Linked DNA regions of Algoriphagus machipongonensis. The protein of the gene in region 2 interacts with the protein of the main gene of each other region in a pairwise test. Links are inferred from orthologs where the notes say so. Each region holds a gene or a part of one and is shown on either strand. Other genes may lie near its edges. The genes, in order: ALPR1_RS16425 and topA.

The links.
Region 1: the proteins of topA (region 2) and ALPR1_RS16425 interact in binary tests that used the Escherichia coli proteins (3 or more experiments, as listed by UniProt). The link is inferred for Algoriphagus machipongonensis from one-to-one orthologs.

The regions. Positions count from the first base shown.
Region 1 is NZ_CM001023.1:3,899,659-3,912,192, reverse strand. What follows is about bases 4,899-7,804. They hold ALPR1_RS16425 (IMPACT family protein), read right to left. Parts: upstream 6,705-7,804; coding sequence 6,093-6,704; downstream 4,899-6,092. Other genes in these bases: ALPR1_RS16415 (hypothetical protein), read left to right, coding at 7,214-7,804; ALPR1_RS16420 (sugar 3,4-ketoisomerase), read left to right, coding at 6,802-7,239; ALPR1_RS16430 (3'-5' exonuclease), read left to right, coding at 5,498-6,103; nhaC (Na+/H+ antiporter NhaC), read left to right, coding at 4,899-5,501. In the rest of the region: ALPR1_RS16450 (hypothetical protein), read left to right, coding at 23-2,311; ALPR1_RS16445 (Mpo1 family 2-hydroxy fatty acid dioxygenase), read right to left, coding at 2,305-2,784; ALPR1_RS16440 (NAD(P)/FAD-dependent oxidoreductase), read left to right, coding at 2,766-3,992; more of nhaC, read left to right, coding at 4,044-4,898; more of ALPR1_RS16415, read left to right, coding at 7,805-8,140; ALPR1_RS16410 (glycosyltransferase), read left to right, coding at 8,142-9,092; ALPR1_RS16405 (M16 family metallopeptidase), read right to left, coding at 9,093-10,364; type IX secretion system outer membrane channel protein PorV, read right to left, coding at 10,364-11,578; type IX secretion system sortase PorU, read right to left, coding at 11,575-12,534.
Region 2 is NZ_CM001023.1:2,267,190-2,279,866, forward strand. What follows is about bases 6,391-9,439. They hold topA (type I DNA topoisomerase), read right to left. Parts: upstream 9,053-9,439; coding sequence 6,728-9,052; downstream 6,391-6,727. Other genes in these bases: ALPR1_RS09555 (carboxypeptidase-like regulatory domain-containing protein), read right to left, coding at 6,391-6,700; ALPR1_RS09565 (SixA phosphatase family protein), read left to right, coding at 9,208-9,439. In the rest of the region: ALPR1_RS09525 (pyridoxal phosphate-dependent aminotransferase), read right to left, coding at 1-230; ALPR1_RS09530 (hypothetical protein), read left to right, coding at 431-1,222; ALPR1_RS09535 (MFS transporter), read right to left, coding at 1,268-2,449; mgrA (L-glyceraldehyde 3-phosphate reductase), read right to left, coding at 2,446-3,468; ALPR1_RS09545 (DUF5996 family protein), read right to left, coding at 3,745-4,656; ALPR1_RS09550 (SIR2 family NAD-dependent protein deacylase), read right to left, coding at 4,697-5,389; more of ALPR1_RS09555, read right to left, coding at 5,459-6,390; more of ALPR1_RS09565, read left to right, coding at 9,440-9,675; ALPR1_RS09570 (pyridoxal phosphate-dependent aminotransferase), read left to right, coding at 10,003-11,178; ALPR1_RS09575 (AEC family transporter), read left to right, coding at 11,192-12,334; ALPR1_RS09580 (3-keto-disaccharide hydrolase), read right to left, coding at 12,421-12,677. UniProt on the Escherichia coli protein: Releases the supercoiling and torsional tension of DNA, which is introduced during the DNA replication and transcription, by transiently cleaving and rejoining one strand of the DNA duplex.

The DNA.
Region 1 (12,534 bases), 1.6 Mb from region 2 along the record:
AATTAAACCGAAATCCTTAAGCATGCGAGATAAAATCTGGTTCAGTTTCCCTGTTCAACTTTTACTACTTCACCTCCGAAAAAATCTGGCTCTAATTTTTGTCTGGATTATGCTTTTGGGGATAATTACAGAGCAATTTGGGGTGATGCTAGGTATTCCATTCCTTTTTCTCGATCCTGAATATTTACATCAAGTTTCTTGGATTAGCTTTTTTATGGTTGGGATAGGTTTCGCAATGCTCACGATGGCTTTTCACATGACTACCTACATTATGGATGGTAGCCAGTTCAAGTTTTTGGCAGTTTTACCCAAGCCCTTTATTCATTTTTGCATCAATAACTCCCTGATCCCATTTACTTTTTACCTCATTTACATTATCAAGTTTATCAACTTTCAACTCCAAAACGATCTCTCCTCAGACTGGATAGTACTTCATTATTTTTTAGGGTTTTCTGGTGGCGGAATTTTGACTTTTGCTCTGATTTTCGGGTATTTCTCATTTACTAATAAGGACTTTTTTATTCTTTTTGCAGGATCAGTTGATAAAAGATTGCGGAAAGTTCGCCTTACGCGAGCCAATGTCATTAGTCAATACAAGGAGCTTAAAAATAAGAATGACAAGGTTCTCTATTTTATTAATCTGAAGTTGGGAATGGAGAAAGTCAGGCCGGATATTTCTAGGTTTGAAGGAACTAAACTTCTACGGGTATTTGATCAAAACCACTTAAATCTTTTTTTGATCCAGGTTTTTTTGATTCTGTTTGTTCTGTTCCTAGGTTTCTTTAAGGAAAAACCGGTGCTTCAATTACCAGCTGCAATGAGTGTCACGCTGTTGCTTGCTATACTCGTAATGCTTGTTGGAGCTATTAGCTTTTGGTTAAGGAAATGGTCAACTGTGGTGGTACTTGCCTTCTTGATTTTAGTGAACTACTTCTCAAACTTTTCTTTCCTGAACAGGCCTCATGAAGCTTTTGGTCTTAATTATAACACTAAGCCAGAGCTTTACAATCTTGAAAGACTGAATCAGCTATTACATCCGGATACCGTGATAAAAGATCGTTCCCAAACGATTCAGGTTCTTGAAAACTGGAAGTCAAAATTCCCAGATGAGGAGAAACCAAAAATGGTGATGGTTGCAGCTAGTGGAGGAGGACAGAGGGCTTCGTTATGGACCTTCCATGTCTTACAGAATATCTATGGTATAGCGCAAGGCGAGATTATCAAACATACAGAATTGTTTACCGGTGCATCTGGTGGAGTATTAGGTGAGGCATTTTTTCGTGAGATCTATTTAAGGTCTCAGAGCAATCCGGAATATGATCCTTTGAACCCAAAGTACTTGGATCAAATTTCTGCTGATAATTTGAATTCGATCATTTTTACTTTGTTAGTGAATGACCTTTTGATCCGGAATCAATATTTTGAATATAGAGGATATAAATATCTGAAGGATAGAGGGTATGCTTTTGAGAATCAGTTGAATATCAATACAGAGGGTGTGTTGGATAAACCGCTTTCTGCTTATAAAGAGCCGGAAGGCTCCGGGGAAATTCCCTTGCTACCTGTTACCGCCTTGATTACCAATGATGGAAGAAAGCTGGTGATATCGCCTAACTCGATGTCTTATTTTGGAACTTCTGTGCTCGGAAAGAGTGGGGAAGCTGAGAAAAAACAATCCATTGATTTTATGAGATTTTTTCATGGTCATGACCCGGGGAATTTAAGGTTTTTGTCAGCATTAAGAATGAGTGCGACTTTTCCATTTATCACTCCAAATATTCAACTTCCTTCAGAACCAGAGATGGAGGCAATGGATACTGGTTTGTCGGATAATTTTGGGATACAGGATGCATTAAGGTTTACTTATGTTTTTCAAGAATGGATTGCTGAAAACACCTCAGGGGTAGTTTTAATTACGATTCGAGACTCTGAAAAAAACACAGAGATCCCACCTACAACTCCTCCTAAGTTGTTCGAAAAAATCTTTACCCCTCTTAAGAATATTTATTCCAATTGGGATCATGTTCAGACCATCCAAAATGAGGTGCTTTTTAATTATATGAATGAATCTATGCCATTTCCATTGGAAAAGGTGGAGTTTGAATATGCGCCAGAGCAAGTGCAAGCAGGGGAGTTGAGTGGAAGTCAAGAAACGATGCAAAGGGCTTCGTTAAATTGGAGGCTTACAGCGAGGGAGAAAAAATCTATTTTGGCAAGCATTTATACTTTAAAAAACCAGCAAAGTATTCAAAAGCTAAAAGAGATGTTCGGCCCGAATCATGGTGTTACTCCATCAGATTCCATTCAATAGGATAGGCCTATTTTTTTGTAAATAAAGTGCATAAGCCATGCGGGGCCGATGAGCAAAAACTGGATGTCTTTCAAAAAGGAAGGTTTTTTGCCTTCAATTTTGTGTCCCCAGAACTGAAAAAACCAAGCGATAACAAATATCCCAATGCTTATTAGCCATAATTTTCCCGGGAAGTATAAATCAAGAAAATTCGCAAATGCGAGACAAAGAGCAGAAAAGAAAAACATCCCTAATGACAAAGGGGGTGAAATGGATAAATAATAGACTAATACGATAGCTAGAACCAAAGTCGCCCAATTTGCAAAATCCCCTAAAAATGGCATGAATTCAGCAATTGATTTGGCTGGAATGGAGAAAATCAGTCCGACAATGCTAAAAAATATAGCAGGAACGCAAATCCAGTGTATCAATTTGTTGGTTTGATTTTGATGGCTTAATCCATATTCGTTAAGTAATGCATCAATCTTTCTCATGGCATTTTGGGGATATTTCTGCTAGATTTATTCAAATTACTAAATCCATCGATTATTTATTCATAGAAAGCAGGATTAAAATGTTGAGTTATTGGGAGGAAAAGAATTTTTTAGATCATGACCTATTAATTATAGGATCAGGGTTTGTTGGACTTTCTACCGCAATCCATTTCAAGAAGAAGCATCCGAAAGCGAAAGTTCTAGTTTTGGAGCGGGGTATATTTCCCTCTGGAGCGAGTTCAAAGAATGCTGGATTCGCTTGTTTTGGTAGCCTTACAGAGATTTTGGATGATCTTGAGCATATGGAGCAAGATGAAGTGCTTAGTCTGGTTAGCAGGCGGTATAAAGGTCTTCAAAAGATCAGAAAGAAGTTTGGTGATAAGAAACTTGGCTATCGAGAGAGCAATGGTTACGAATTATTAGATGAGTCCTTGCTTTCTGCTTCAGCTAAAATGATAGAGGTGAATCAATTATTGGCAGATCTTTTTCCAAAAGATGTTTTTACTGAAGTTCATAAACATTCCAAGCTGGGATTTTCTGACTCAATTAAAATGGTAATCCAAAATGGTTTCGAGGGGGAATTAGACCCAGGTAGATATTTAAACTGCTTATGGAAATTAGCCGGTGAGTTGGGTGTAAAAGTACTCACTGGAGCAAATGTGGAAAGCTTAGATATTGATTCTGGTGTCACTGTAGTTACCTCAAATTTTAGCAAAAACCCCATCCAATTTAGAGCTAAGAGAGTAGCTGTTTGTACAAATGCTTTCACTAAAAAAATACTTGAAAACACAGCCCTTGTTCCCGGAAGAGGCCTTGTTTTACTTTCCAAACCTTTAGAATTCGAAATCCCATGGAGAGGTGGCTTTCATATGGATAAAGGGTACATTTATTTTAGAGAAATAGATGGAAGATTGCTTTTGGGAGGAGCAAGAAATATTGATTTTGCCAGTGAGGAGAGTACAGATTTCTCTGTAAATACAAGTATTCAATCTCATCTGAAAAAAATGGCAGAGGAAGTAATATTTCCAGATAAGGAAATTCTATGGGATAAAGAATGGACGGGTATTATGGCATTTGGAGAAAAGAAAATGCCTCTAATTGAGCATGTAAGTAAAAAAGTGGCTGTTGGCGTGAGATTGGGTGGTATGGGGGTTGCAGTTGGATGGCAAGTCGGAAAAGAACTAGCAGGTCTGATAGCTGAAAAATAAAGTGATTTTTTTTGATTAGATTCAAAGCTTAAATTCACTAAATACCAATTAATGGAAGGAATTACTCGTGCCCCCAAGGTTTCAGACGCCCTTATTCCCTTAATTTTTTTAATTGTTCTTCTGGTTTTAAATATCCGGGTCTTTGGAACCGATGGCCTTTCTGGATCCAATCAAATTGTCCTCATACTCTCGGCAACTGTAGCAGCTTTGGTTGCAATTTTCAGATTAGGCTTTAACTGGGAAACTTTGCAGGATGGAATAGTAAAAAGTATCAGTTCTGCGATGTCAAGTATCCTTATATTATTCCTGATTGGTGCTTTAGCAGGTACGTGGATGTTGAGTGGGGTAGTTCCCGCCATGATTTATTATGGACTCCAAGTACTTAATCCAACCATTTTCCTTGTTGCAGCCTGCTTTGTAAGCGCAGTAGTCTCGGTTGCTACAGGAAGTAGCTGGACTACAGTAGCGACCGTGGGTGTGGCGCTGTTGGGGATTGGTAAGGCATTGGGTTTTGACGAAGGTATAATTGCCGGATCCATTATTTCTGGAGCCTATTTTGGAGATAAAATGTCCCCACTTTCTGACACTACAAATTTGGCTCCTGCAATGGCAGGAACGGATTTATTTACTCATATCCGGCATATGGCAAAAACCACTGTTCCTTCGATCATCATCGCTTTGTTGATGTTTATCGTAATTGGTTTTAATTATGAAACCAATGGATCAGTGAATGATGTAAAGGCTATTTCTGAGGTGATTTTGGAGAAGTTTAATGTCAGCGGATGGCTTTTTCTTGTTCCAATCATCGTTTTAACCATGATTATTAAACAAGTACCCGCTATTCCAGCTTTATTAGCTGGGGCCTTGTTAGGAGGAGTATTTGCGTTGATTTTCCAACCTGAGATAATTTCAACTATTGCCGCAGAAGATGCTTCTTATGCTTATCAGAGTTTTAAAGCTGTGATGATGTCCATGTATGGTGAAATAAGTATCGTTACCAGTAATGATGTGGTGAATGAATTACTGATTACTGGAGGAATGGCAGGTATGTTAAATACCATTTGGCTTATTGTCTGTGCGATGGTCTTTGGAGGAATAATGGAAGAAAGTGGTATGCTTCGTGTTTTGGCAGAAGCCATCATCCGTAAAGTTCACAGAGTAGGTTCATTGATTGCTTCTACTGCAGCAACTTGTATGTTCTTTAATATCACTACTTCAGATCAGTATTTGGCAATTTTAGTTCCTGGTAGAATGTATGCAGACGTTTATAGAAAAAGAGGATTGAAACCAGAAAACTTAAGTCGTACGCTAGAAGATTCCGCAACCGTAACATCTGTTTTGGTTCCATGGAATACCTGCGGAGCTACCCAAGCTTCTGTATTAGGCGTGGCTACATTGACTTACGCACCCTATTGCTTTTTTAATATCATCAGTCCAATAATGACTATTTTATTTGGGTACCTAAAAATTGGGATTAATTATTACGAGAAAGAAGAAGAGTTGGCATGATTCCATTTAAAATAAGTAAGGAAGAAGTAAATAAGTTGCCTTTGGGGCAATTTGAAGGAGAAATGTTTCTGATAGATCAAAAAGAAGATGTAGAGGAAGCAGCTGAATTTCTTTCAAAGCAAAGCATTATCGGTTTTGATACGGAAACCAAACCTGCTTTCCGTCGGGGAGTAATTAATCAAGTTGCTTTATTGCAGTTATCGACGGCCACCCAAGCATTTTTATTTCGTTTAAATGAAATTGGTGAGTTCCCTGATTCCTTAAGAAATATCCTAGAAAAAGAAAGTATTGTGAAGGTAGGCGCTGCTGTGCATGATGATATCAAAGGCTTAGCAAAACTGACAGATTCATTCTTCCCCTTATCATTTTTTGACCTAAATGACGAACTGAAAAAGGTAGGATTTCACAATGTTGGGGTTAGAAATCTTTGTGCAATGGTTTTGAAAATGAGGATTTCAAAATCTGAGCAAGTTTCTAATTGGGAGGCGGAAGTTTTAACAGAGAAACAACAGCGCTATGCGGCAACTGATGCCTGGGCATGTCTGGAGGTTTTTAAAAAACTAAAAAAAGAAGGTTACTTGGATGAGCTTTTTAAGACTTGATTTGTAGAGTTTCAATTGAATCTAAACTTTCGATTAATTCTTCCTCAATTCCCTTTCTATACGCTAGTGTCATTTGACAATTTAAAGCCATTTCCTGATTTAGAATGGTTAAGTCATGGGATTTAACCAATTTCATAACTTCATTCATTGCAGGATATTCAAAAAGGATCTGAACGCTTTCCATAACCTTTTCTTCTACAATTTCATTTTCTTCAATTGCTAAGGCCGCGGAGGTTTTGTAGGCTTGGATCAAGCCTCCCATTCCTAGTTTTGTTCCGCCGAAGTATCGTACCACCACAATCAGGATATTCGTTAGGTTGTTTGAACGAATTTGACCTAAAATCGGGTCTCCAGCAGAATGATTTGGTTCACCATCATCAACGGCCCGGAATACAGTTCCTTCTTTTCCAAGAACATAGGCAAAGCAATGATGTCTTGCATCATAATAGGTTTTCCTTAATTCACCGAGCTTTTCTTTGATTTCCTCTTCCTCCTTAACGGGGAATGCGAAATAAAAGAATTTACTACTCCTGTCTTTGTATAATCCATCACTTGTTTTTTGTATGGTTAAATAAGTGTCGTCAAGAGGAAGGGATTCCATCACTAAGGAAAATTTACTTTTTGTTAGAAATACTAAATTAGAAATTTAACCTTTTAGTAACCGTAAATCCGTTTGATTTCTGTTATTTTTAGGGTTGATGGGATTAGAAGAAAATGCTGAAATAATATCAGAAAGATTACCCTATATAATTGAGTTTTCAGGCCATAGCACCGAAAATGGAGCCTTGCATTTTCTGGAAAACGAAGTCTTGTTTCCGAATGGAATCCTCAGGTGTTTTTGGATTTCCAATGTAAAATCTGGGGAAACCCGAGGTGACCATGCTCATTATAAAGAATCTCAGGTGATTGTTGCAATGGCAGGTAAATTAACTATTGAGGTTACCACTTGCGATAAACGTAAATTGAATTTCATTTTAGACTCCTCTTCCAAAGGCTTGGTTGTTCCTCCTTTGAATTGGTTGTCAATTCAGTTTAGTGAAAATGCAGTTTTACTTGGTTTAGGAGACCAAAAGTTTTCAGAACAAGATTATATCAGAAACAAATTAGAGTTTGACAACATACAAAAAGGAATTTAGCGATGGTTATGAATTGCGAGTGGATTCATCCTTTCTGGAGGAACGAAAGTACTTACTCGCTAATTTCCCCAATCCTGGGGATGACCTTTTGGACTTTATTTGGCTTAAAAAGGGTAAAGAAAAGGCAAGTATTTTATTCTCGATAAATTCTGATCAAATAGCAAAGTCACTTCCATTAGCCCCCTTTGGGGGATTTTTTATTTCGGATAAATTGAGCTCTGAGTCTTTGGAAGAATTTCTAAATCATGTAGAGTTTTATCTCAAAGAAAAAGGGATAAAAAAAATTGAGCTTACTCAAGCACCCAAACCATATGAAATTAATCATGATCTGATAGCTTATTTATTGTTTAAAAATAAGTTTGAACAGGAGCAAGTGCTTAGCCATCAGTTTTTTATTGGGAAAAAGAAGATAAAGAAGTTCTTGAAGAAAGAGAATTCCCGCTATCAAAGTAGAGCAAAGGATGCTGGAGTAATAGTTAGCAATTGTTCAATCAATAATTTTAATTTCCTTCAAGATATAAGGGCTTGGAATCAGCAAAGGGGATATCATGTTAATCTTGATGAAAACAGAATTATTCAGCAGGTTTCTGAATACCCTGACAGGTATTTTTTGATTAGTTTAATGCAGGGCGAGGTAGCAATCGGTCATAGCTTAGCAGTCAAACTTTTCCCTGAAACGATTTATTATTTTCTTTCAGCTATCAATCCTAGGGTTCAAGTGAAATATGGTGGTGAGCTGATGTTATATAACCTCTTTAAATTGGCAAGTGAAGAAAAGGTGGAAATCATAGATTTAGGCTCCTCAGATCTAGAGGTTTCACCAAATCATGATTTAATATTTTTTAAATCCAGGTTTTCAAATGATATTTCCAATAAGATTACCTGGGTAAAGAATCTCTAAAATGCTTACATCTGAGTCGGTTACAATCATTTGTATTTGCTTCAATCAAGAAGAATGGGTTGAGGAATGTCTGGAAAGTGTGAGGCTTCAGGATTATTCTTGGAAGGAATTAATTGTGATTGACAATGGGAGCAAGGATAAATCCCTGGATGTAATCCAAAATTGGATTAACGAGAAATCCGGGACTTTATCAGTACAGCTTATTTCACATGATGAACCTTTGTCCTATCCTGTAGCATTTAATGCTGCCTTGGGCCAAGTAAAAAGCCAATATGTGGTCGACCTTGCAGGAGATGACGTATTCTATCCAGATCATTTATCAATGTCAATAGATTGCCTAAAGCAATCTCCAGAAGCTGCCTTTGTTTTTTCAGATGCTTATATTTTGGAGGAAAGCGGACTTATTCAGACTTTTTATAAGAGGGGGAATGGAGGAGAGTTAAGAAAGCAAATTGAAATTGAGCGTATTTATGAAACCTTGGTTCAATATCATTATATCTGCTCACCGACCATTGTTTTCAATAGACCCATTTTAGTAAAAGAGGGGGGCTATGATGAGAACTTAAGTTATGAAGATTTTGATATACAGGTTCGGTTAGCAAGAGAATATCCCGTCGTTTTTTCGGATCATGTAGGGGTGTTAAAAAGAAAACACTCCGAATCACTTTCTAGCAGACAATATACTCCATACCACTCTGTAATGTTACCAAGCACGCTGCTTGTTTGTCAAAAAATCAAAGAGATGAATGAAAGTGAGAGTGAGAATAAAGCACTTGAAAAAAGATTACTATACGAACTCAAGCATGCATTATGGTCAGGGAATTTTGAAGTGGCCGAAGGCTTTATTGAGCTTGGAAAAGAGCTGGGAATAAAGAGTCTTATGTTTGGGATATATAAGATTTGGTCGAAAACTAAGCTTGATTTAGCTTGGCTATATGTTAGAATTACCTGATTAACCGACTACTATTCTCACAAAGTCTTTTTCCTTAAAGTATTTCCTTCCTATTGCTTGGATATCCTCCGTAGTGAAAGTCTTTAAATAGCCAAGTTTGTCAAAATAGAAATTGAAATCCAATCCGCTTTGATGGACTGATCTAAACCTGTCCATTAAATCAAAAGATGAACTAAAGCGGGAGAGCATTTGTCCGATCATGTAGTTCCTAACTACTTCAATTTCATCATCAGAGGTAGGCTCTTCTATTAATCTATCAATTTCTAAATAAATCTCATCGATCACTTCTTGGTAAAATGCTTTTTGAACATCTGCCGCAACTACCCAGTAGTTGATGTCACCAATTTCTCCAAGGCTAGAAAAAATCCCATAAGTATGTCCTTTATCTTCTCGGATATTTTTGATTAATCGAGAACCAAAGTAACCTCCCAGAATAGTGTTGAATACCGATAACCCAATGTAATCCGGATGCGTTTTTGGAATAGAAAGACAACCCATTCGAATACTACTTTGTACCGCATTTTCTCTTGACTCTTCCCATAATAATTGTGTTTTTGAATCGGGCAAAAGAGTTTGATTGGTAGCTTTTCTATTGGGTAGTTTCCCTAGTTTAAAGGTTAATTGTTGTAGTTCAGATTCTGAAAGCTTTCCGCTGACAAAGATCTCCATTTCCTGCCAGAGCATTTCTCGGTAATAAAAAAACAGGCGATCTTGAGTGACTTCGTCCACATGTTCCTCCAATGGTATTGTGCCATAAGGATGATCCAGACCAAAAAGAGATTGACGAAATAGCTGAGTGGCTCTAATGGAGGACTTTTCTTTCTGGAGTTTAATCCCCAATTTTTTTTGTGATTTTCGCTTTTCCAGCGCTTCCTGAGGATAAGTTGCTTCTGTAAATAGTTTTAAGAATACCTCAAGTACCGGGTTTAAGTGTGCTTTTGTAGTCAACAGGCTAAGTCCTTCATGCGAGAATGTCTGAATAGGACTAATTTCACTTGCGTGAAAATCAAAATATTCAGCCAGTTCTTCCCCATTTAGTGTGGATATGCCTTCCTGAAGCAAAGCCAAAGCAAATTCTGGGATTAAGTGTTGGGAAAGTGGGAGAGATGCCTTTTTACCTAAACCAATTACTTCAATTTTCACCACCTCCAAGTTTGGAGTGTAAGTGAAAAATAAGTTTGCCCCGTTTTCTAATGTGAGTTTTTGAGGTGGGGATAGTTCAAAATCCTCCGGAACCTTAAATTCAGGAGCTTTGGACCTGTCTAATTCCATTATTCGTTCGGAATAGTATAAAGTAAAGAGAACCTTAAAGTTTCAGCTAAAGGGTGATTCTGCTTTTGTGGAACGAGGTAAGAGAAATCAAATCCTATTCGCTTCAGGTCAAACCCTACGCCCATGGTAAAGTATTTTCTACCACCTTTGCTTTGATTTTCAAAAAAGTAACCGGTCCTTAAATTGAATTTTTCTGCATAAGTATATTCTACACCAAAAGATAATGTGATCTCCTGAATTTCCTCCGAAAACCCACCTGGAGCATCTGCGAATGAACCAAACATTCCAGAAATTAACGGGCGATTTGGGTCTTTCCCTTGAGCAATTACCAAGTTTCCATTTTCATCAGTGACTAATGATCCATCTTCATTTGTCTGATAAATTGGAGGTGAGGGTACTAATAATTTGTTGAAATCCAGAGCGAATGTGATCGTGTTCATTGGATCCAAATCAAGAGAATAAGCAGTTCCCAGTTTTAAGTTGGTGGGAATATAATCTAAGTCATCCGCACTGTTATAAGTGATTTTAGGACCAATATTGGTGATGCTTACGCCCCAGGACCAGGTGCCTTCTTTCGCTCCAGAGTAGATAGGTTTTTGGTAGTAAAGACCAACATCTGTCCCTACACTGATACCTGGTCTACTTTCGTTTCCACCAGATGAGGAAATGTTTCCAGATAGATTAGAGTGAATAAATCTTGCCGAAATACCCAAAGCAAGGTTTGAAGATAGTTTTCTGGAATAGGTACCACCAATAGCAATATCTCTGGGATTAAATTCTCCTAGTTCGTTCCCTAAACCGTCTGTCAATTGGATGTCGCCCATATTAAAATACCTCAAGTCAAATCCAAAAGTCGAAACTTCATCGATTTTGAAATAACCTGTGAGGTAACTTAAGGACATGTCATTGACCAGTTTCCCAAGCCAAGGGGAATAGGAAAGTGAAAATCCCATTTTTCCATCTACAAAAGCTAGTTTTCCAGCATTCCAATGTGCTGAATTTGCATCAGGAGAAGTTGCAACGCCTGCATCCCCCATAGCGGAGTGTCTTGAATCAGGAGCAAAATTTAAAAAAGGCACAGCTGTAGTGATCACTCTCCTCGAGGGGTCTTGCCCCGATATGATAGTGCTATTCTGAGCGAAAGTTGTAAAACTAGCCAGGGTGAAAATTAATAGGAATACTAAATCCCTTTTTCTAATGGCCTTTATTTTCATTTAATCACGATTTGACCGCTTGCTACCGCCATTGAATTATCGGTTTCTGTTTGAAGCGTTATTTTGTAAATATAAGTTCCTTTTGCGGGATATTTCGTTTGGTTTTGTAAAAATATCCATGATATGTCTTCGATCTTTGCCGCAGCGTTGATCAAACGAAATGAATCCGAATATATTGCCTGACCTGTCGTTTGAAATACAGAAATTGTCATTTGTATATTTTCTCCAGGTCGGTTATGCTCCAATACAAAGTTACTAACGTCGTTTGTTGGGTTAGGATACGTTTGGTAATTCAATATCCTAAACCGCTCACTTCCCTCAATAAGAATTTCTAAGCTCAAGATACTTTGATTTCCTAAATTATCCCAAGCTTGGATTAGAATTTGGTTTTTTCCTTCCTCTAAACCCGTGAGAAAAAAGCTTACTTGTCCTTTTTTATAGGAATTGTCTGAGGCGACAAAATCCTGATTTAAATTTATTTCTTCTCCATTATTTACCTGAATCAGAATATTACGCCCTGCAAACTGCCCAGAGATATCAATCCCTGAAGAATCTTCAAATACAAGCTCCATATTTAAAGACTTCGAGGGAAATGATTGCTTTTGAATAGCTGTTCCATTTGCAAAAACCTCAATTGCTGGGCCTTCCGAATCAATAATATCTCCAGACTCATTTGAAATAATTGCCGAGCTGTACCCGAAAGCTTCAAAGCCATTTACTTTTGACTCTTGGGCCGATAACCTGATTTTTCCTGAAATTTCAGCCTCATCAATGCCTTTTGGTAAGATAAAAGTCGATTTTATTTCCCCTTCACTGACTATACCGCTACCTCTGAAAAGAACTGTTTTGTCTTCAGAAAAAGAAAAAGGATTGTTTTCATCTCCCAAGGTTTCTGTTTCCACAGGTTTTCCTAGTATTTCCAACTCATACGTTCCTTCAAAACCAAATTGAGTTGC
Region 2 (12,677 bases):
TACCTACAACCAAGATCAAAGTGAGATTGCATGGCATTCCTTACAGATTCTGAAGGTCCGTAAGGGTTTTCATTTGAACCTAGGCGAATAGGATTGTCCAATTTTCTAGGATTGTACTTTCGGATTTCAGCTGCTGTAAGTGAATTTGTCAGTTCTGAGACTCCAAATAAAGCCAAACTACTCCCAAGTGAAGCTCTTTTTATCCATGATCTTCTTGATATTCCTGTCATTTTATTTTGGGTTTATTTATTAATATTCCAAGTAGAGCAATAATCCTTTAGAAAAAATACATTTTCTGTCCTACTTTATTAAAATTAGCTTTTTTGCCGAAATAATCAATAAAAAGAAATAATCTCTCTTATATGAGGATTCTAACAGAATTATTTTTTAAATTATAGTGAAGCACAATTTACCCTAAACCCAAATGACTATGAAAAAGATTGTTCTATTTTTAATTTTTGGATTATTGATGGCTGGAGGAATTCGTGCCCAGCAAACTCAATATTTGGTATTTGATTTCATCAAAGTAGAAGATGATCAGATCTTTGATTACATCGAGTTTAAAGACCTTATGGAAAAGGTTTATAGACAAGCATTGACAGATGGAAAAATTCAAGGATGGGATTTTTGGTCCCTTCAATCTGGAGCTGATCAGGAAGCATTCCAGTACATCATGATTACCTATTACAATGATCCTGTAAATATGATGAATGGTCTTGATGAATCGGCCATGATGGATTACACAAAAATAGCCTATCCACACCTGAATGATGCTCAAGTAGCGAACTTGTTTCAAAATGCTTTAGACATCAAGGATACACCTATGAGGCTTTATATGAAGGAAATTGTCGGTACAAGTGATGATTTTCAAATGAAACCTGGTGTTCTTGCCTCCTTTGATCTAATGAAAGCTAGAGAGGGGATGTTTGAAGCCTATGAGCAAGCCGAAATGGAAGTCTTTAGGCCTATCCATCAAAATAAGATTGAACAAGGTATGATGGGACACTGGAGCTTTTTGAGGACTGCACTTCCTCTTGGCTCTCAGGCAAAATCCACTCATTTAACCATGAATATGTATAAGGATTATATGCAGTTTTTCAATTCTCAGGAATATGAGGATATGAATCAGTCTGTAGCACAACAAAAGGCAGTAAATGAAGGTTTAAACTCTAGAGACCAAAAATGGGTTTACCTTGCTACATTAGAAAATGTAGTTCGATAGTCCGGTTTGACTATTTAATTGGAAGAGGCTTCTTAGCCTCTTTTTTTATGTCAATAGGTTAGGCTTTTGGAAAAGTTTAAATAAAAATAAGCCGATTAAAGGCCCTATTCCCAATAAAGCGAGCATTTGATTCACCGGAATCCAGTTTAGCAAGTATTGACCAACTTGTATACTTACAATGCTTAAAGCAAACCCCAAGCAATTTACTAATGTCAAGGCAGTGCCTTTGTATTTTGCAGGAACTGAATGAGAAACCAAAGTCGAAAACTGGGGGGAATCTGCAGTTACTAGAATTCCCCAGGCCAGCAGAAAAATAATCCAGAAAAAGGATGGGAAGGAAGGAACAAAGAAAGCTAGAAGACAACAGACACATGAACCGAGTAAAGCAAAAAGGGCAATATTTTTACTGCCAAATTTCGTAGATAAAATACCCCCGAAAACACATGAGACTCCACCGATCGCAATGATCAGAAAGGATAAAAAAGAAACTTGATTTTGGGGAAACTCCTCTCCATATAAAAAGCTGATAAATATCGGTACGAATGCCCAAAAGGTATATAGCTCCCACATATGGCCGAAATAGCCGGATGCAGCACTTTTAAGTGAAGTAATTCTACTCAGTTTAGGGATTAAGCTAATTTCAAATTTTTGGTTTTTCTTTCTAAAGGGGCCGTCGGAAACAAATAGATAAATCAATAGCCCACCAATAATCGCTAAAACCGAAGTGCATATAAAAATAATCTTCCAAGATAGCTGAAGGTCTAAACCTTGGATTAAATGGGGGAATGCAGTCCCTAGCACTAAAGCTCCAACCAAATAGCCTAGAGCAGTTCCCAAGCCCTTTTCGAAGTAATCGGCTGCAATTTTCATCCCAACTGGATAAATTCCAGCCAAAAAGACTCCGACAAAAAACCTGCAAACGAGTATGAATTCAATCTTCAGCGGAAGAAATATGATCATCAAATTACTTGCAGAAGCTAGGATAGCACTAGTCAAAAATACTTTGATGGGGGAAAATCTATCTGGAATTGAAAAAAGAGCATAGAAAAAAGTGCCTGAAATAAAACCAAACTGTACAGCAGATGTAATAGGGGCCAATAAAGAATTGTCCTCTAAAAGCTGACTTAATTCTGGTACTACGGCATTTCCTGCAAACCAAAGAGAAGTGCCAAGAAATTGAGCTAGAACGATCAATGTCAAGGCACTTCGGTTGGAGGTTACTTTCATGAAGCTCCGATAAGGGATTTTATCTGAGTGATTTCTGCAGGGCCAAATGTTGAATTGGCAATAGCTTTAACATTATCATCAAGTTGTTCTGGCTTTGACACACCCACCAAAACTGATGTGATTCTAGGGTCTTTTAGCAGCCATGCTATCGCCATTTGTGCCAAAGTTTGATCCCTAGTTTGGGCAATGTCATTCAACTTACTGACCATTTTTATTTTCTCTTCAGAGATTTGGTCTGGCTTCAAGTACCTCCCGTCTTTTGCTGCCCGAGAATTTTCTGGAATACCTTTCAAATACTTATTGGTCAATAAACCTTGTTCTAAAGGTGAAAAAGCAATGCTTCCAATTCCTTTGTCACCCAAAACATCCATTAGACCATTTTCAACCCAACGATCCATCATACTATACCGAGGTTGATGGATCAATAGGGGCGTTCCCATTTTCTCAAGAATTTCATAGGCTTTAACCGTGTCTTCTGCACTGTATTGAGAAATCCCAACATATAAAGCCTTTCCTTGTCTTACAATTTGGTCCAAAGCACCCATGGTTTCTTCTAAAGGCGTTTCAGGATCAGGTCTGTGATGATAAAAGATGTCTACATAATCAAGTCCCATCCTTTTTAGACTTTGGTCTAAACTAGCGATCAAATATTTTTTTGAACCAAAATTCCCATAAGGTCCTGGCCACATATCCCAACCCGCTTTGCTGGAAATTAGTAACTCATCCCGGTAAGTAAGAAAGTCTTTTTGAAAAATTCTTCCGAAATTTTCCTCAGCAGCTCCGTATGGAGGGCCATAATTATTTGCAAGATCAAAGTGGGTGATCCCCAAGTCGAAAGCTCTTCTTAAAATTTTTCTTCCTAAAGTAAAGTCTGAATTATGACCGAAATTATGCCATAAGCCAAGGCTGATTTCAGGTAATTTTAATCCACTATTTCCGCACTTTCTGTATTTCATCTGATCATATCTCTTCGGATCAGCGTGATAAGTAGGAAGTGGATTGTGGTCATTAATTTGCATAGAATCTGGATTATTGGGTGTATGTAAAGTAAATAGTTACCAAAATAGTTGAATCAGTCCTAAAACTAGCAAGTTCAAGAGGCTTTTCCTGAATTTAAAACACCAATCTTTCTAATAAAAACCTAGGGCTTCTGAAATGGTCTTCATTTCTGGGTTAGCAGGAACAAATTAAACTTGCCCCATGAAAGTCTTTCAGTTCAAGTCAATGCCTAATCTGAAAAACCACTTTATTTAGTCAGTTAGAATTTCAAAAACTATTTGGATTTAAATCCAAAATCAAATTTCGTTTGCTCTATTTGCTTCAAGCTCTTTTCTATTCCATTCAGCAAGGTTTGCGCAGGCCTCATAGCTGCTTTGTAAAAATGATAGTAAAGTTTCTTTTGGGGAGTCAGATTTTTGAACGACATCGTATGGCAAAATAAATCTGTCCAATTCATCTTTCCATTCTGCAGCCTCAGGACTTACTTTTTGATCCTTAATAGATGGGAGTGTAGGTTTCAATTGAGTAAAAAAACAGGGATTGGGAAATGTCAAGTTTCCTGGCATAAATCCCACATTAAAAACTTCCTGAGCATTCAAATCATTTTCACCTTCAGTATTTTCTGGTGAGGATATAGGTTTTCCAGAATATCTTGAATAACTCAAATCAAAAGAGTTCCAAAAAAAATGAACAGGACTTTGTTTGCCAATAAACCCACTTCTGAAATTAGTAAGTACATTTTGAGTGTGCACCAATACCTTCCAGAATTTCTGCACTTCATTGGCTTGGTAAGGGACTTTTTTTGTGTTTTTAGAAAATGGAATAGCGCCTATTACTTCTTCCGGCATGTCGTCTATTGTAACTTCTATACCTAAGAATTCAAGTTTTTCCATTAGCATTTCATAAAAACTTGCTACGGTTTGTCCACCTAAAGAAAAGCGGTCTCTTGTTCCTGAACTAGTTTTGATTTTCAGCTCATGATGAATAAAATCAAACATGATTTCAAAAATTCCATTTTCATAAGGAATGGAATTAGTTGTCAGCCCTTGGTAGTTAACATGCAACGCACCATGCCAGGAATGATTTTGCCAAGGTGACTTTTTTAGTTTTACCTTCCCCACAATCTGGATCCATAAATGAAGCAGAGAAATGGTATCCTTACTTTCATTAAATTGAAATACAGGCCAGGTTGATTTTTTGGATGCCATATGTAAAAATTAGATTTAAAAAAGATTTTCTGGGCTGTAATTATTCTTCTAAAATAACATTTTCTAGTTCCTTCATTCCATCGCTGGCCTTTTTTTCTATACAAATAACACTTGGATCTAGTTTATAATCTGGGATCTGTAGGTCGATCAAGAATTTTTTGGCTGTAGAAGGTACATATTCTATAATGCTTGCGGCAGGGTAAACCTGTAAAGAAGTACCTATCACTAAAAAGATATCTGCCTTTGCGGCTTCCTCGATAGCATCAGACATTTTCGGCACCATTTCCCCAAACCAAACAATATGAGGTCTTAATTGACTTCCCAATTCACATAGTTGCCCTTCCTTGATTTCCCAATGATCCAATGGATAAACTAAATCAGGGTTAAAGCTACTTTGGGCTTTGTTAAGTTCCCCGTGAAGATGAATTACCTTTGAAGACCCTGCTCTCTCGTGAAGATCATCGACATTTTGTGTAATTATAGTGATGTCGAATTTATCCTCTAACTGAGCTAATTTTATATGAGCAGTATTAGGTTGACATTCTTGTGCTTGTTTTCTGCGGAGGTTATAAAACTCCTGTACCAAAGCTCTGTTCTTATTCCAACCTTGAGGCGAGGCAACTTCCATGATATCATGGTTTTCCCAAAGGCCGTTACTATCCCGAAAGGTTTTGATTCCACTTTCTTGAGATATACCCGCCCCTGATAGTACTACAAACTTCTTCTTACTCATCTTATTAATTTTTGAAGTTTAAAAATTTCAAGATTTGTCAACTTTCTGTTAAACGAAAATCATTGGAATCTATTTCCCTCTGATGGGTACGTAATCCCAAGGCATAAGATCACCCACTCTTTCCCAAGCCATATATTCCTCTACCATGATTCCAAGTGGGTCATCAAAACTCCCGGAAAAAAATATTTCTACTTTTGGGTCAGTTATTCTTAATCTCGAAATTTGAGGTGATTTTTTATCTCTTCCTGCAGATGCTCCCACGTATTCTCTGGGTAAAGTTTCGTTAAGGTAGGTGATATGAATTTGATCCTCAAATAGGATAAAAACCCTTCCGTTTTCATGCCTGTCTAGAAGTTTTTCAGGGTCTAATTCATTTTGATCTAGGATCTCAATTTTGTCTGAAAGATGTGCTTTAGATAAAAAATGTGTCTGAATGCTGTCTTTTACTTCTAGAGATGTGCTGGTTTTGAAAATTAACCGCGCCTCATCCATTTCGGTTTTGGTTGGTTTTTCAGGATTGGGAATCTTTTTTAGTCTTCTCACAACAAAACCTTCATCTTGACTAATTCCTAAATATAGGCTATGAATAAAATGCTGTAAACTGCCGTTGTATGCCTCTGCTCTGTTTTTAGCTATTTTTTTCTGTTTGCTTTTACCCAGATCCTTATAAGGAATAAATAGGGGATAGCCTTTGTATAGGATGGTTTCCTCTTTAAAATTGTACTGAAAGTCAACCAATAGAAATTCTACTTTGTAGCCTAAATTAGGATTGTCAAGTAGAATGGGCTCTTTTGCACTTACCTGTAAAATATTAGGGTTAGTATCTCTATCCAGAAGTAATTTTTTTTCGTTTTCTATGACTACTTCACGACCATTTTTTGAGGAACCAATAAAATACCATTTAAAATACTCCAAGTTTCTGTACCAAATTGGATCTCTTTCTACTTCTAATTCTATTTCCTCAAGTTCTTGATCCATAGTATTTAACTGAACCTGATATCCACTTGCTGGAAGTTCATTTGTGTTTATAGAGAAGTTGACTGATTCGTAACCCAGCATCCTCACAATCACATCGAAGCTTCCGTCTGGGATTTTTAAAGAGAATTTACCCTCTTCATCAGCTGTAACTCCTAATGTGGTGTTGGTAAGAAAAATACTCGCATAAGGAATAGGAGCCTTGGTGCCATATTCCAAAACTCTTCCTTTTAAAGTGTTTTGAGCTTTCAAAAGAATTGGGGAAAGCCCTAAAAAAAAGACCAAAATCAGGTATTGAAACACTGGTTTTGGTCTTTGATATAATCTCATTGTCATAAAATAAGACTGACTTGACTGATTGAATTAGCTTTTCTTTTTAGCAAATCGACCTTTCTTTTTAGGCTCAGGCTGGTTTTCTATGATATGAATTGTTTCCTCGTAAGTCAGGTCTTCAGCAACTTTATCCTTTGGGATTTTATAGTTTTTCTTACCCATCTTTATGTAAGGCCCCCATCTGCCATTCAATACCTGGATTTCAGGGTTTTCATCAAATGATTTGATATGCTTTTTGGCATCTGCTTCACGCTTGTTTTTAATGATTTCAATCGCCTCTTCCTCATTTATGCTCAATGGGTCTAGCTCTTTCCCGATTGAGAAGAAAGCACCATCATGTCTGATATAAGGACCAAACCTTCCAATGGCTGCAACCATTTTCTTATCCTCAAACATCCCCACGTCTCTAGGTAACTTAAATAGCTCTAAAGCATCTTCGAGCGTGATGTTTTCTATGAATTGCCCTTTTTTAAGGCTAGCATACTGCTTTTCTTCATCTTCACTATCTCCGATTTGAACAAGCGGACCAAATTTGCCTAATCTTGCAATCATCGGTTTCCCGCTTTCCGGATGCTTACCAAGTTCTCTGCTCGTATTGATATCCTGTCTGGAAACTTGCTCTGTTTCTTCTACATTATGATGGAAGTTGCCATAGAATGATTGAATCATATCGTGCCAATCCTGACCTCCAGTGGCGATGTCATCAAATTCCTTTTCTACTCGAGCAGTAAAACTGAAGTCAATCACATTTGGAAAATGCTCCACAAGAAAATCATTTACGACCATGGCTATATTGGTCGGGAAAAGCTTTTGCTTCTCAGCTCCTGTAATTTCTGTTTTTACTTCGTCTTTAAAATTGCAATCGGCGATAACCATTTCCACATATTTTCTAGGCGTGCCATCTCGTGATTCCTTGATGACATATTCTCTTCTCTGTATGGTAGATATAGTTGGTGCGTAAGTAGATGGACGACCGATGCCTAACTCCTCTAATTTTTTCACAAGTGAAGCTTCCGTATACCTTGGAGCCGAACGGGAGAAAGTTTCTTTCCCTTTCATCTCTTTTAGGCCTAGGCCTTGACCGATTTCCAAAGGTGGAAGAAGTGACTTATTTACATTATCCTCATCTTCTGGCTCATCATCAGTGTCTTCTAAGTATACTTTAAGAAATCCATCAAACTTGATGATCTCGCCAGTTGCCACTAGGTGTTGATCTGAATTGGAGATATCAATTGTGATTGTTGTTTTCTCTAAGGCAGCATCGGACATTTGAGAGGCGATGGCTCTCTTCCAGATTAAGTCGTATAAACGCTGCTCATTTCTATCTCCAGAAATTTCATTTACAGAAAAATCTGTTGGCCTGATGGCCTCGTGAGCTTCCTGAGCTCCTTCAGATTTTGTTGAATATTTTCTAGCCTTATGGTATTGATCTCCATAAGAATTATTAATGGCGTTTTTAGCAGAATTCATTGCGTCTTCCGAAAGGTTGACGCTATCAGTACGCATGTAGGTAATCTTACCTGCTTCATAAAGCTTCTGTGCTACCGACATGGTTTGTGCAACCGAAAAGTAAAGCTTTCTACTTGCTTCCTGCTGTAGGGTAGAAGTGGTGAATGGAGCAGCTGGAGATTTTTTACCAGGTTTTTTCTCTAGGTTACCAACTGAAAATTCAGCATTCAGGCAAGATTTTAGGAATTGTTCAGCTTCCTCTTTCGTTTCAAAACGCTTGGGATGCTCTCCTTTAAATACTTTTCCTTCTACTTCAAATAGCGCAGTAATTCTAAAGCTGGACTTAGCCTTAAACTGCTCGATTTCTCTTTCTCTATCTACAATAAGACGAACAGCCACTGACTGAACTCTACCGGCTGATAAACCAGTTTTAATTTTTTTCCAAAGGATTGGAGAAAGTTCAAAACCTACCAATCGATCAAGGATACGTCTCGCTTGCTGTGCATTGACCAAGTCATAGTCAATACCACGAGGGTTTTCTATGGCTTTGGAAATTGCATTTTTGGTGATTTCTCTGAAGACAATTCGCTTAGTTTGCTCTTCCTTAAGCTTTAAAACCTCTTTTAAATGCCAGGAAATGGCTTCTCCTTCGCGGTCATCATCACTGGCTAGGAAGATCATTTCTGAATCCTTCACCATTGCCTTCAGGTTTTTGATTACATCCTTTTTATCGGCAGTAACCTCATAGGTAGGTTCAAACCTATTTTTAATATCAATTGCTTTATCTCCTTTAGGGAGATCTCTCACATGGCCGTAGCTTGAAACAACCTTATAATCACTACCAAGGTAACCTTCAATGGTTTTTGCTTTGGCAGGGGACTCGACAATAACAAGGTTTTTCGACATAAAAAGCTGTTTGTTTTTGGGCTAAAACGCCCGATTTGGATTGCTAAAAATAGAGGGCTTAGTTTTTTAATCAAAATAAATAAAAATTCTATCCTTCTATTTGGTGAGATTTTTGCGAAATATTACTTCTATTTAAGGTTCCTAAATCAATCACAATGAAGCAATTATTTTTATTAAGACATGGAGAAGCAGGTTTTTCAGATGGAACAGATTTCCAAAGGCAATTGACGCAAAGAGGGATCGAAAGGTTGCATAGGATGGGGGTTGAGCTTAAAAGTAGGTCTTTGGGAGTAGATATTATGTACTGTTCCACTGCTGAAAGGACTATGGAAACCGCAAAAATTATGGAGTCCTACTTAGCAATAGGAGAGGAAATTTTTTTAAAGGAAATCTATGAAGGGAATTTAGGGGCTTTGATCAATTTGATTGAAAATATTCCTTCTACTCATAATTCTTGCCTAATCGTAGGGCATAATCCTATTATCAGTCTTTTGGTTTCACATATTTCTGGAGAAAGTTATTTGAATATGCAGCCAGGAATGATGGTATGCCTGGATCTTGAAATCAATGAATGGCAAATGGTGGGGTTAAATACGGGCATTCTAAAAGAAGTTTTTCAATAATAATTTTTTTAAGGGTTAAAAAAGACCCTAAAAATAATTTTTAAACAAAAATCCTTTTGTTAATGGTTTATTTTTAAACCTAATTTCTATACCTTAACAGAAAAATAGATTTAATCAGTTAAAAATTGACCCAGTGTTAATTGAATTGATGAAAATTTGTTGTTTTTAATAGTAAACCCACCCCAACCGGAATTTTTTCGGATAAAATAACCCATTCAAAGGCTTTAGATGCCTTAAGTTTAATCGTATGAATTTCCCAGGTTGGGTTGCATACGGTATTGTTATTAAGAAACCCTTTTAGAAATATATACCCTAACCATTGAAAACATGATCAAGTCAATGAACAGAAGAGATTGGATGAAAACGAGTTTGCTGTCTGCGGGAGCGTTGGTGGCATCTCCATCATTTGCTTTACCAAAGAAAGCAGCCTCGGGAGCTTTTCATTATGCACCTGAAAGTATTTTGGGTGAATATCTGCCTGATTTCCCGATTTCAGAACCAAAAATGTTGGCAAAATTGAATGCCAATGAAAACCCATATGGTCCAGCACCAGAAGTGGTCAAAGCTATTGCAAATACAGCTGGTATAGGAAACCGATATGGTCATGGAGAGGCAAAAGTTTTAATAGATATGATTGCTGAGAAAGAAGGAGTTTCTCCAGATCATATTATGCTAGGTCCTGGTTCTACTGATTTGTTGGAGAAAGTAGCTATTACAAGATTCAAAGATGGGGGGAATGTTATTTCTGCAGATCCTTCTTACATGTCTTTGATCAATACCGCTCAATCCATGGGAGGTTCATGGAAGCCTGTTCCATTAGCCTCGGATTATGGACATGACTTAGATGCTATGGAAAAAGCAATAGATGCAGAGACCAAACTTATCTACGTATGTAATCCAAATAATCCAACTGGTTCTATTACGGACTCGGAAAAGCTAAAAGCATTTTGTTCTAAAGTATCTGAGAAAACGCCTGTTTTTGTAGATGAAGCTTACCTGGAGTTTTTAGAAAATCCGGAATCAAAATCCATGGTAGGATTAGTTGCTGAAGGAAAAGACGTCATTGTTGCCAGAACATTCAGTAAGATTCATGGAATGGCTGGTTTGCGAATTGGCTATATGGTAGCTACACCAGAAAGAATTGAGAGCGTGACCCAATATGTAAGAAGTACCATGGGCCTTTGTGTGACTTCTTTGAATGGAGCAATTGCTAGTATGAAACAAAACAAGTTCTTGACAGAATGCCGTGGGTATAATTCTGAATGTAGACACTTCACCCATGATGCAATAACCTCATTGGGTTATGATATTATTCCTTCTCATACCAGTTTTATGATTTTCCCTATCGCTATGGATGGAAAAGAGTTTATGAAAGGGATGTATGATTCAGGAGTTGGTATCAGAGTATTCAACATTAATGATAAAGACTGGTGTAGAGTAAGTATGGGAACGAAAAGCGAGATGGAAATTTTCGTAGAGACATTCAAGAAAGTGACTGCCTAATAATACTTAATTTATGTCATTAGCCTTACAAAAAACATGTTCTCTGCTATTACTGATCTTAATTGGGTATTTGCTCAAAAATAGGTTGGTAAAAGATGACCATAAAAAAGGCCTAAAAACGATTATTCTAGATTTGGCTTTGCCTGCAATGATTTTTGTAGCTCTGCTCAAAATTGACATCGATACCGAATTGATGTTTCTTCCCCTGTTGATTTTGGCTTGGAATGCCATGATGCTGATCAGCAGTAAAATGGTACTGCCTTTACTAGGTTTCAAGAAAGATTCAGCGGAAACGCGAACCTGGTTGTTAATGATTCCTTCTTTAGCACCCGGGTTATCCTGTTTTCCATTTCTATTGGAATACCTTGGCGAAGATGCCCTTGCTTGGGGTGCTTTGGCAGATATAGGAAATAAAGTTTATGTACTAATTTTCTCTTATCTGTTTGCTATGAGTATGTATTATAAAAACTTTGGTTTAGGTAGTCGGTCCAATGGACAGAAAGTCAAGGAGCTTGTGATCTCTATGTTTAAAGAACCTATAAACATGGTGATAATTGTCGCATTGATCATTCTAGCTATGGGCTACAGATTAGAAAACCTTCCTGGTTTTATCGGAGAGTCGGTTTTGATGCTAAAGGACATTATGACGCCTTTAGTGCTCTTATTCATAGGTGTTTCAGTCATATTGAAAAGAGAGCAGATTCAAAAGATTGCTTCAGTACTAATCTTGAGAGCGGGATTCAGTTTTATCATCTCTGGGATTTTCATCTCTTTGGTAGACCTGCCTAGTGAAGCAGCAATCTTACTCGCGGTGGTTTTTCCATTGTCAGCCTGTTCCTTTTGGCCTTTTGCTCATATGTCTGCGGTACGACAATTAGAAAGGGATAAAGAAGTGACAGTGGAGGAGGGGACTTTTAACTTGGAGTTAGGGATTAATATCCTAGCCGTATCTCTGCCCTTGAGTACTGTGCTGATTTTGGGAGTTTTTAGTTCAGGAAGCTATTTCACATTCCCAAGCCATTTATTCGCGATCGGCGGAGTTTTAGTGGCTTTGCCAGTAATTCCTCGATTGTTGATTTGGGTAAGAAATCTAGAGTTTTCAATTCCTTTTATAAATGAAAAAGAATTAAAAGATAGTTCTGCAGAAAGCAGATAAATAAAATGGGTTTGATGCAGTTTAAAATGCAGAAAAGCCTCGGGCATTCGTCCGAGGCTTTCTTTTTCCTTTCTAATTTCCTCTTTTTAGAAATCAGTACTTTTTCCGTCCAGATTCAATTTTTTGATCCAGATATTTCTATAAAAAACATCATGGCCTTCAGCTTGAAGCTTTAAACCTCCAGGGGTATCGGTGATTCCTTTTCCTCCATCATTTCCACCATCTAAACCGGAGTTTGGACCTCCCCAGACTTGTTGGATGGGTTGATCTTCATGAATCTTAACTCCGTTAAAGTAAATTGTTACTCGCGCTTTTTCAGTTAAAACTCCATTTTCAAACCTTG